3 regions of the Geobacillus sp. CCR genome follow, and region 2 is predicted to be linked to each of the others. Evidence: predicted binding sites of a transcription regulator. Region 2 holds the regulator's gene; each other region holds the start of a gene.

Region 1 (3,954 bases), on a different contig from region 2:
GCAATTGAATGAACGGTATGGCACGACGATCCTGCTGACGACGCACGATATGTCAGACATTGAAGCGCTTTGCGAGCGGGTCATTATGCTCGATGAAGGGAAAATCATTTACGACGGGTCGCTTGAGCGCCTGAAAGAAAGATGGGGCCAAGGAAAACGGGTCGCCTTTACGTTTGCCGAAGCGGTGACGGCCGCTTTTTTGCAGCAGTTGACTGAAGGGTTGGATGTTGTTTGGAAAAAAGGTGAACAGCCAAACGTTTGGGTCTCGCACGTTCCATCAGGAGGCGTGCCGGAAGTTGTCAGTCGCGTCGCTGCCCGTTGTGCGTTAAATGACATCCATATTCACGAAGTGCCGACGGAGGAGATCATCCGCAATATTTATGAGGAAGGTGCGGTTCATGGGTAAGTATGTCGAAATGGTCCGCATCCGCTTTTTAATGATGCTCGCCTACCGGACAAACTATTACACTGGCATTTTGATTTACGCCATTAACATCGCAGCGTATTACTTCCTTTGGTCGGCTATTTATGGCGGCAAATCATCGATGCAAGGGATGTCGCTTGGGCAAATGACGACGTATGTCGCCATTTCCTGGCTGGCGCGGGCGTTTTATTTTAACAACCTTGACCGTGAAATCGCCATGGAAATCCGCGATGGAAAAGTAGCGATTGAACTGATCCGCCCGTACAGCTATTTAGGGATGAAAGCTGTGCAAGGGCTTGGCGAAGGGCTGTTTCGCCTTTTCTTTTTATCGCTGCCTGGGCTTTTGGTCGTATCGCTTTTTTTGCCGCTTCAGTTTCCGGGACACGCCAAAACGTGGCTGTCTTTCGGCTTGTCGCTTCTATTCAGCTTTATCATTTTTTCGGAGCTGAACTTGCTTGCGGGGGTTGTGACGTTCTTTACGTTCCGAAATGAAGGGTTGCTTAGGGCGAAGCGGTTTATCATCGACTTGTTTTCTGGGCTCATTTTGCCGCTTTCCTTTTATCCTGATTGGGCGCAACGGGCGATGATGTATTTCCCGTTTCAAGCCATCAGCTACATCCCAAGCATGATCATGACAGAAAGTTTTAAAGGTGCTGCTGTCCGTGATGGCCTGCTTCTGCAGGCAACGTGGTGCATCGTATTGCTTTTTCCGATTGGATGGTTATGGAGAGCGGCGAAAAAGCGTCTTGTTGTGCAAGGGGGGTAAACGTTGTTTTACGTATCGGTTTTTTTTCAATACATGGCGCAATATATGAAGACAAAGCTGCAATATCGAGCCGATTTGTTCGTGGAGTGGCTGTCTGACTTTATGGCTCAGGCGGTCAACTTGGTATTTTTGCTGGTTGTGTTCGGCCATACGACGCTGCTTCACGGCTGGTCGCGCGATGAGATTTTGTTTATTTACGGTTTTTTTCTTGTTCCATATGCCGTATTTGGCGCCTTTTTTAACCTTTGGGATTTTAATGAACGATATATTGTGCAGGGGGAAATGGATCGTGTGTTGACGCGCCCGCTAAACAGCCTGTTTCAAATTGTTTTGGAGCGGATGGAGCTCGAATCGTTGCTTGGCGCTGTGCCCGGGCTGATCATTATGCTGTATGCCGGCAGCCGCTTGTCTCTTTCATTTCATTGGTATGATGTCTTCGTGTTTATTTTGTTTGTCATTGGCGGTGCATTGATTTATGCCGGCATTTTCATTTCACTGGCGACGATCAGTTTTTTTGCCGACGCCCGCACATCCATCATGCCGATGATGTACAACATCAGCAGCTATGGCCGCTACCCGATCGATATTTATCATCGCGTCATCCGCTATATTTTAACGTGGGTGCTGCCGTTTGCCTTTGTCGGCGTTTATCCAGCTGCTTATTTTCTTGATAAAAAGGAATGGTACAGTTATGCCTTTTTCACCCCAGTGGTCGGCATGGTTTGCTTCACCGTTTCGGTCATGCTTTGGAACGCCGGGGTGAGACGATATCGCGGGACGGGGAGCTAGGCGCCCCGCCCGTTTTTGTTCATTTGCCATCAAAATGACAAACAATGGTCAAGCAATCGACACAACCTTGTCTGTATCGTTAGCATGTTGTGGCGTAAAATAAAATGTGAATATATTCACAAAAAGGAAGAAGAGGTGAATAGTGATGAAAAACGGGAGAGGAAATCGGGTAGCGGTCGTCGGCACCGGGTTTGTCGGCGCCAGTTATGCGTTTGCCTTAATGAATCAAGGGATTGCCGATGAGATCGTGCTCATCGATGCAAATGAAAACAAGGCTGAGGGCGATGCGATGGACTTCAACCATGGGAAAGTATTTGCGCCGAAGCCGGCTGACATTTGGCACGGCGATTACGATGATTGCCGCGATGCCGATTTGGTTGTCATTTGCGCCGGCGCCAACCAAAAACCGGGCGAGACGCGGCTTGATCTTGTGGACAAAAACATTGCCATTTTCCGCTCGATCGTTGAGTCGGTCATGGCATCCGGATTTCAAGGACTGTTTCTCGTCGCCACCAATCCGGTCGACATTTTAACGTACGCGACGTGGAAATTCAGCGGCCTGCCGCAAGAGCGAGTAATCGGATCGGGCACGATTTTGGACACGGCGCGGTTCCGCTTCTTGTTGGGCGACTATTTCGCCGTCGCCCCGACGAACGTGCACGCCTATATTATCGGCGAACATGGCGACACTGAACTCCCGGTCTGGAGCCAGGCTGATATCGGCGGCGTGCCGATCCGCAAGCTGGTCGAGTCTAAAGGGGAAGAAGCGCAAAAAGAGCTCGAGCGCATTTTTGTCAATGTGCGCGATGCCGCCTACCAAATTATTGAGAAAAAAGGAGCGACGTACTACGGGATTGCTATGGGGCTTGCCCGCGTGACGCGCGCCATTTTGCATCATGAAAATGCCATTTTGACCGTTTCCGCTTACTTGGACGGCCCATACGGCGAACGCGATGTCTACATCGGTGTGCCTGCTGTGATCAACCGAAATGGCATCCGCGAAGTGATTGAAATTGAACTTGACGAGGAGGAGAAAAAATGGTTCCACCGTAGTGCTGCGACGTTAAAAGGTGTATTGGCGCGCTATTTTGCTCAGTAAAGCGCAACGATTGGCTTCATCTGACGGGACGCTGGCTTGTCAAATGGGTCGGGTGATCCGGTGGAATACAGGAGTGCTGCCGATTCAAGCAGGGTGCGGAGGGTCATGCGGTATAATCGCCCGGTTGTCCGCGTATATATGAACGACGGACAAAAATGGGGGGAACGTGATGGATTACGCCTTCCTTGGCATTGTTGCCGCCGTACTGCTCGGCAGCATCACCTCGCTTTGGACAGTGCGCGTGCAAGCGACGCATCGCCTGTCACTCGATAGCTTATGGGTTCTCGTCCAATGGTATTTAACGATGTTGCTCGGTTTTGCCATGATTTATATGATTTTGCAAGTAAACGGCCATGCTGTGTTTACCCCATCCCCAAATAGCGCATCGAAAGATCGTTTGTCGCTGCTTGAAGACAGCTTGTATTTAAGCGGTATGACGCTTTTGTCGGTCGGATACGGTGATGTCACTCCGATCGGCGTCGGGCGGTGGATCGCCATTGCCGAAGCGCTGCTCGGCTACATTATGCCCGCTGTCATCGTGACGCGCACCGTGTTTGACTGGGATCATCGCTGATATGAGTTGCAATTTCCCTTCGTCTTCGCTACGCTAAAAGAAAACGAAGAAGACGGGGGGAACGACATGACGATTGCCATTGGCCAGCCAGCTCCAGATTTCACCTTGCCGGCAAGCAATGGGAAAATGGTTTCGCTGTCTGATTTTCGCGGCCGGTATGTGGTGCTTTACTTTTATCCAAAAGACATGACCCCGGGGTGCACAGCCGAAGCGTGCGACTTTCGCGATCGCCATGCGCAGTTCGCTGAGTTGAACGCCGTCATTTTAGGAGTGAGCACCGACCCGATGAATCGGCATGAGGC
Region 2 (3,954 bases):
TTCCGGGTATTGGGCGGTCATCAGCTTTCTGCTTGCGTTCGTCGTGATTTTATGGCTGCTCCGCGGTGACCGCAACGAACGAATGATGCGGCGGCTGCCGCTTGCTTCCTCGTGGATGTGGGCGGTCTTGGGCGTCTTTTTGGCGCTCGCGGCCCAAAGCATCGCCGCCAACATCGAATGGCGGCTGCTCGGCATCAAACCAGGGTCGGAAAATACAAGGCAAATCATCGATATCATCCGCCTGACGCCGCTGTTGGTCGTCGTCACCTCCGTCATCGGCCCGATTTTGGAAGAGCTCATCTTCCGCAAAATCATTTTCGGCTCGCTTTATGAAAAATACAACTTTTGGCTTGCTGCGCTTGTCAGTTCGCTTTTGTTTGCCATTGTCCATATGGAGCCGGAACATTTGCTTCTGTACACATCCATGGGGATGGTATTCGCGTTTTTATACGCAAAAACCGGACGCATTTTCGTACCGATTTTCGCCCATGTCGCCATGAATACGTTCGTCGTCGTCATGCAGACGCTATTGGCCGACGAGATTGAGAAAATGATGCGCCAGTCCGAGCTGCCGCTCGCCGTTTGGAGGGTTTGGCTATGATGCGAAACCCTCGGCTGTTTTCGCTTCTGTATTTCGTCTTAGGCTCAATGTTTACGTATTTGGCCATCGAAAGTGCTCATGAAACGGTTTGGAACGTCTCCACCATCGCTTTAGCGGCGCTCGCTGCCTTTGATTTCGGCACCGCCCTTCGCCTTCTTTTCGCCTCAAAACGCTGACCCCCTTCCCGTGATTCGCGCGGGAAGGGACCAGAACATCAATCCCATGACGGCGATCATATCGTGAAAATGGAAACAAAAAAACAAGAGGCCGGCCTCAAAGCCCTGTTTTGCGGCTTTTGAGACAGCCCCTTCGTTTGGCCCGGCCTTGCTCGCTTTCCTCTCAATGTTTTTCGTCCCGCCTCACTCATTGCCTTCCTGCTCGACTGCTCGCTGCGCTTTCCGATAGCCGATGCGCGCCACCCAAATGCTTCCTTCATACAAAATGGTGAGCGGAATCATGACGATCACTTGCGACAGCACATCCGGCGGCGTAATGACCGCCGCTAAAATAAGCAGCGCTAAATACGCATACTTGCGGATGCGAACAAGAAGCTGCGGCGTAATAAGCCCTAAGCGGGTGAAAAACAACACGACGATCGGCAGCTGAAACACGATGCCAAACGGCAGCACGAGCTGAAGCAAAAACTGAAAATATTCATTAATGCCGATCATTTGTTGAACCCCTAGTTGGTCAGCCAGCCGGCTCATAAATCGAACGACAAACGGAAACAAGACGAAATAAGCGAAGCTGACGCCTGCTAAAAAAAGAACGATCGACGCCGGGATATAGCTTAACGTCACTTTCCGCTCTTTTTCATACAGACCGGGGCTGACAAACGCCCAAATTTGATACAACAGCACCGGAGCCGACAGTACAGCCGCGATGACAAAGGCAAACTGAAAATACACTTTAATCGGATCGGTGAGGCGGAAGGCGTTCATGGTCAAATGCTTCGCCTCGGTCGTTCGCTGCAAATACAAAATGACATCATCGACAAAAAAGAAACTAACGACAAGCGCCGCAGCAAAAAAGATGAGCACGATGATGAGCCGTTTTCGCAGTTCACCCAGATGCTCATACACCGACATTTCTTTGTCATTCATTGTTTCTCCATCCTGCCTTGTCATCGGTCGGTTTTCGTTTCTTCGTCATCAGCGAGCCCTTTTGTGGCGTCTTTAAACTCGCGAAGCGACTGGCCGAACGACCGCCCTAATTCCGGCAGCTTTTTCGTGCCAAACAGCAACAAAATCACAGCAACGAGCAACAAATATTTCATGTGTTCTTCTCTCCTTTTTACGATGGCGATGGATAGTTTTTCAAAAAATAGACGAGCGACTGCAGCTCAATGGCTAAATCGATATGATGGACGCGAATATGGTTCGGCACGTTCAACCGCGCCGGAGTAAAGTTTAAAATGCCTTTAATTCCTTGCGCGACAAGGCGGTCGGTCAGCGCTTGAGCCGCGGCGGCCGGCACGGTTAAAATGGCGACCGGGATGTTTTCGTGAAGCCGCTCCTCCAACTCATCGAGATGATAGACCGGCACCCCGCCGACTGTCGTCCCTACTTTCCGCTCATCGACATCAAACGCCATCACGATTTTCGTATTGTTGTTTTTCGAAAAATTATAGTTTAAAAAGGCGGTGCCTAAATTGCCGACGCCAAACAAGGCGACTTCGGTCACCTCATCCTCTTCAAGCGTCCGGCGGAAAAACGACAACAAATAATTGACATTATACCCGTATCCCTTTTTGCCAAGCGCGCCAAAATAGGAGAAATCACGGCGGATCGTCGCCGGATCGACTTTCACCGCCTCGCTCAACTCGGCAGAGGAGACGCGTTGCTTGCCGGAAGCGTGCAAGTTTTTCAAAAACCGATAGTAAAGCGGCAGCCGTTTGGCGGTTGCCTGCGGAATTTTCGGTTGTTCGTTGCTCATGATCTCATCCCCTAGCTAATCGGTTTTCCGTCGGTAATGGCCAGACTTCCCGCCCGTTTTTTCGACCAAATACGTCGGACCGATGACCATTCCTTTATCAAGCGCCTTGCACATATCGTACACTGTCAACGCACAGACCGAAGCGGCCGTCAGCGCTTCCATTTCCACTCCTGTGCTCCCTTTCGTTTTCACCGTTGCCGTGATGACGAGCTTATGCGCTTCTCCATCGTTTTCCCAAGCAAAAGCAATGTCCACACCCTTTAACATAAGCGGGTGACACATTGGAATAAGGTCAGCTGTCTTCTTCGCCGCCATCACCCCCGCCACTTGAGCGACGGCGAGCACATCCCCTTTCTCGATCGCATTGCTCGTCATTTTTTCGTAAATTTCCCGGCTGACAGTCACGCTCGTTTGCGCCACAGCCACTCGCACAGTATCTTCTTTGTGCGTAATATCAACCATTTTCGCGCGCCCTTGTTCATTGAAATGAGTGAACGATGACAATACAATCTCCTCCATTTATACACTATACACGATTTTTCATCATTCGTCTTTGACCGTTTTCGCGACTTGCGTTAAACTATTCGCGAGGTGACGGACATGATCATTTTGCAAGTGCACGGGCTCACGAAATATTTCGGTGCTGACCTTATTTTATCGAATATAAAACTAGAAATACAGTCCCGCGACCGAATCGCCCTTGTCGGCCGCAACGGAGCGGGAAAATCGACATTGTTGAAAATCATCGCCGGTGAACTCTCTTTCGACAGCGGCAAAATCATCAAACCAAACCATATCAAAATCGGCTATTTGGCGCAAAACAGCGGGCTCGACTCGCCGCGTTCCATTTGGGACGAAATGCTTGAGGTATTCACCCCGCTTCTAGGACTCGAAAAACAGCTCGCCGAACTCAGCATGCAACTCGGCGACCCGGACGTACTCGCCGATCCCGCTCGCTATGAAAAAACGCTGAAAACGTATGACGAGCTGCAAGAACAATACAAAGAACAAGGCGGCTACCAATACGAAGCCGACATCCGCTCCGTTTTGCACGGGCTGCAGTTTTCCTCATATGATTATAAAACTACGCCGGTCTCGTCGTTAAGCGGCGGACAGCGGACGCGGCTTGCCCTTGGGAAATTGCTGTTGTCCAAGCCGGATTTATTGATTTTGGACGAGCCGACGAACCATTTGGATCTTGAGACGCTCTCTTGGCTGGAGCAGTACTTGCAAGCCTATCCCGGTGCCGTCCTGGTTGTTTCCCACGACCGCTACTTTTTAGACAAAATCGTCACCGACGTATACGAACTGTCGAATGCCACGCTCAAACACTATGCCGGCAACTACAGCCGCTATTTGGAGTTGCGGGCCGAGCAATACGAACAAGAGTTAAGACGGTACGAGAAACAGCAAGAAGA
Region 3 (3,954 bases), on a different contig from region 2:
GAAGGGTTTCTTGGCGTTGTGGATGCCGACCAGCATACGTTAAAATGGTCGGGCAATACGACAGCGTCGACTCGCTATCAAGTGCACGATGCGGCGTTCAGCCTGCAAAAAGGAGCCCCATTCCGCGTGGCAATCAATGGCTCACAGCTGATCGACAACGATACATCGCCGACGCCGGTGTTTGACGACAGCCGGTCGTATGACAATAAAGGGGCCGTCGACGCCGGCCGGAACGTGCCCAACTATGGCCTAAAAATCCGCGTCATCGGTGAAAGCGTTGACCGCACGGCAGCGCGTGTGTTGATCCACCGCTGACCACCTCCAAAGGCGCACGGAACATTTCCGTGCGCTGAACATTTATCGACACGGTTTGTCATCCCTTCGTCGAATTTGTTGATTTTTCTTTCCCCCTTTTTTCCGCTTTTTCCGTTTATAATCATAAGTAGGATCGGATGAGAAGGGGGAACAATCAGAATGGAATGGTATGAACAGCTGTCGGCGTGGATTGCCGAGAAGCAGCCGGTGCGTGTAAAAACCTATCAAGGGGAAGCGGTCGTGCTGCCGGTCAAGCTGTATCAGGACACGCGCAAACTGTTTGTTTACAACCGGCAAATGCGTCTAATGAACATTCCGTTGGACCGGCTCATTTCCGTCGAGCCGACGCGCATCATCGGTTCCTTTGACCGTCGGGGAGAAGAGGCCATGGTACATACTCGTTGAACGGAGGGCACGCGTCTTTGGGCGCGTGTTTTTTTGATGGTGGTCGGCTGTTTCTGCCTGCGGTCTGTTCTGTTGCGCTGGGCTCTATACCCAATGAAGGCGGCATTCGCGTTGCGATGTGCCAGGGAGCGGAATGGTTTTTGTTGCATAGGCAAAGACTATCTTTTAGAATGGAAAGGACGAACGACTGACCATAAGGGGGAAGGGACATGCATGGCAAACGGATTGCCTTGTGCGCGTCACGCAAACTGGACGAAATGACAACGCTTATTGAAAAGCAAGGAGGAACGGCCATCATTCGTCCGGCGCAAGGGACCGTCTTTTCAAAGGGAAGCGAACTGGGAGAGGAAATGCGAACCGTCATCGCCATGCGGCCGGACTGGATCGTATTTACGACGGGAATCGGCTTTGAGGCGCTGTTGGAAGCGGCCGACCGGGAGGGAATGGCTGCTCAATGGCATCGAACGATCAAGGAAGCGAACGTGGCTGCCCGCGGCTATAAAACGGTGACGGCGTTGAAACAAATCGGCGTCACCCCGGTGGCCGCAAGCGAGGACGGGACGACGAAAGGGTTGATTGCTGCTCTTTATGGGCACGACTTTGCGGAAAAAAACGTTGTTGTACAGCTGTACGGCGATACCGCGCCAGCCTTGAAGCAGTTTTTTCTTGAACAAGGCGCTTTGTATACGGAATTGTTGCCATACCGGCATATCGCTCCGGATGAGGAGACACTGGCGACATTGTATAAAGAAATCGTCGGGCGCGAAGTCGATGCCGTCTGTTTTACATCGGCGATGCAAGTCCGCTTTTTCTTTTCGTTCGCCCGCGAGAAAAAAGAGATTGCACCGCTGCTTGACGCGTTTCGCACCGATGTCGTGGCCTGCGCCGTTGGCAAAGTGACAAAAGAAGCATTGGAAGAAGAGGGAGTCGATCGCGTCATCGCCCCGGAACATGAGCGGATGGGAGCGATGATTGTGACGCTTGCCCGTTATTTTCAACAATAAGCCCTGTTGAGGGTTGTTTTATATGAAAGGGCGGGGCGAGCATGAAACGAAGCTCATTCCAGCAGATGGCGAGCACGGTTCGGCGGGGATTTGCTACGGCGCGTCGCTCATGGGGGCGAGCGTGCTGTTTTTTTTGCGCTTGCCTGTCGGCGGTGTGATATGACTCACAACGATGGAGATGCTGCACACAGTATAATGGAAACAACGGACGGATCATAAAAAGGAGGAATTGATGATGCATTCATTTTGCCATATGGGCGGCCCTGAAGGGGTGAAATTATGCGCCGGTCTGGCGCAATTAAAACAAGAACACGGCCCGCTGCGCGCCCAAATGGAGCAGCTGCTTGCCGCAGCGGAGGCGATCGGCCGCGGGGAAAATGACCGCAACTGGCGTGAGCCGCTCGCTGATTTGAGAGAAAAAGTTGAATCGTTCGTCGCCGCCCTAGATCCGCATTCGGAGCGGGAAGAAGGCGTATTGTTCCCAATGATGGCTCGGTACATCGGGCGGACGACCGGCCCTATCGCCGTTATGGAATACGAACACGAACAGGCGAAAACGCGCCTTTCCATGTTTTTAGAAAAGACCGCCCAGCTGCCGGAGAACATCGACAGCAGGCAGGCGTTGACGCTTGCCGGCGCGGTGATTGAGGCGTATCATATTTTGGATGAGCACTTCATGAAAGAGGAGAACGTGCTCTTCCCGATGGCCGAGCAGTTGTTGTCCGATGCGGAGAAAGAGGAGCTGTTTGCGCGCATTAACTAAGTAACAAATGGAAAACAGGATGCCCCAAACGACGGGCATCCTGTTTTTTATTATTGGTTCATTTGTTGGCAGGTTGTTATGCGATCGTTAGGGTATGCGGAAGCGCACGTTGTTTCGTTCCCGCCGCCGTTAAAGTTGACAGGCAGGCTGTTAGGCAATCGGTTTGCCCCCTCCGCCTGTTCAGTTTAGGGTTCCTGATGTGACGCCCGCCGCTCGCTTACTTGGCGCGGTTGACCGGCTCTGCTTGTTTTGGCATTCGCTTTCGATAGACGACGTAGCTGCGCTGCAAGTAGCGGAGCGGGAAGCTGAATACGTGAACGAGACGGGTGAACGGCCAGACGGCGAACAAACCGAATGCAGCGAGAATATGAATCTGAAACCAAAGCGGCACCGCTTCCATATAAGCTGGGTTCGGACGGAACGTAAGAAGGCCGCGAAACCACGGGCCGATTGTCGTCCGGTAATCAAACCCGTGCGAATCGATGTTCAGAAACGTCGACGACAACCCGCTGGCGATCACGACAAGCAAAAATCCGAGCGCGACCCAGTCGCCGGTGCTGCTTGTCACCCGTACGCGCTTGACCGTCAAGCGGCGGCGAAAAAGGATCACGAAACCAACGAAGGCCGCCAAGCCGGCCGGAATGCCGCCTGCCAAGGCGAGGGCGTGGTACATCTCTTCTGTCACGCCAAGCGCCTCGTAAAACGGCTCGGGAATGAGAATGCCCATCACGTGGCCGACAAACACGAACAAAATGCCCCAGTGAAAGAGAAGGCTTCCAAGGCGCAACTGCCGTTTTTCAAGCAGTTCGCTTGATTTGGATGTCCAGCCAAACTGGTCGCGCTGGTAGCGCCAAATATGGCCGGCGACAAATAGGACAAGCGCCAAATACGGAACAATCACCCAGAGAAATTGGCTGGCCATGCCGTTGCACCTCCTTTCGGGAGCGGCGTCACGCCGAGTTGAGTGAATGTGTGATTGAGCGCGTCAAACAGCTGTGCATACGGGCTGCCTGCCGCTGCCAGCCGGTCGCCGATTTCGCGGATATGGCCGGCATAATCGGCGAGCAAGGCGGTCGTATGCTCTTGATCTGCATAGGCCATCCATTCAAGCATGAGCGGCAAGTAGTCGGGCAGCTCGTGATCGGAGACGGCGAATCCGGCCGCCTCGTAGCGCGCTTTTAAGGCGACGAGTTCGATTCCGCGCTCCCGCTGCTCGCCGTTTGTCATATACGTCAAGTACAAATTCGTTTTTTTGCCGAAATCAAATGTTTCGACATATTGCTCCATCCGCTCTCGAGCCGGGGTGACCGCGAGCTGTTCGGCCACTGCCAAAAGCGGCGCACGGACGGTTTCATCGTCAAGCGAGCGGATGGCGTCTAGGCAGTCAGGAAGCGATTCGGCCCACTGTTCGTCCGGGTAAGACAACAAATACGATACACATAGAAAGACCGTTTGTTGTTGTTCGCT

What was found. Region 2 encodes Rex, which represses fermentation and respiration genes when NADH is low (regulators of the CRP and FNR family bind a similar motif). Its sites were predicted from a motif close to TTGTGAAATATTTCACAA; they were not measured.
Region 1: a site for Rex is predicted at 2,084-2,101, ahead of ACVBDQ_RS07395 (L-lactate dehydrogenase). Genes of this name have one in related genera too.
Region 3: a site for Rex is predicted at 1,877-1,894, ahead of ACVBDQ_RS08160 (hemerythrin domain-containing protein). Genes of this name have one in related genera too.

Annotation. Positions count from the first base shown of each region.
Region 1 is NZ_JBREBQ010000010.1:92,463-96,416, forward strand. It holds gene ACVBDQ_RS07380 (ABC transporter ATP-binding protein) at 1-406, shown strand, start outside; gene ACVBDQ_RS07385 (ABC transporter permease) at 399-1,190, shown strand; gene ACVBDQ_RS07390 (ABC transporter permease) at 1,194-1,979, shown strand; gene ACVBDQ_RS07395 (L-lactate dehydrogenase) at 2,125-3,078, shown strand; gene ACVBDQ_RS07400 (potassium channel family protein) at 3,248-3,652, shown strand; gene bcp (thioredoxin-dependent thiol peroxidase) at 3,719-3,954, shown strand, end outside.
Region 2 is NZ_JBREBQ010000040.1:4,813-8,766, reverse strand. It holds gene ACVBDQ_RS15310 (CPBP family intramembrane glutamic endopeptidase) at 1-601, shown strand, start outside; gene ACVBDQ_RS15305 (YdiK family protein) at 598-777, shown strand; gene tatC (twin-arginine translocase subunit TatC) at 961-1,704, opposite strand; gene tatA (twin-arginine translocase TatA/TatE family subunit) at 1,725-1,877, opposite strand; gene ACVBDQ_RS15290 (redox-sensing transcriptional repressor Rex) at 1,895-2,536, opposite strand; gene moaC (cyclic pyranopterin monophosphate synthase MoaC) at 2,552-3,040, opposite strand; gene ACVBDQ_RS15280 (ABC-F family ATP-binding cassette domain-containing protein) at 3,137-3,954, shown strand, end outside.
Region 3 is NZ_JBREBQ010000012.1:47,938-51,891, forward strand. It holds gene ACVBDQ_RS08140 (immune inhibitor A domain-containing protein) at 1-315, shown strand, start outside; gene ACVBDQ_RS08145 (hypothetical protein) at 475-720, shown strand; gene ACVBDQ_RS08150 (uroporphyrinogen-III synthase) at 930-1,724, shown strand; partial or broken gene ACVBDQ_RS08155 (pyruvate synthase alpha chain) at 1,747-1,848, shown strand; gene ACVBDQ_RS08160 (hemerythrin domain-containing protein) at 1,960-2,487, shown strand; gene narI (respiratory nitrate reductase subunit gamma) at 2,705-3,409, opposite strand; gene narJ (nitrate reductase molybdenum cofactor assembly chaperone) at 3,385-3,954, opposite strand, start outside.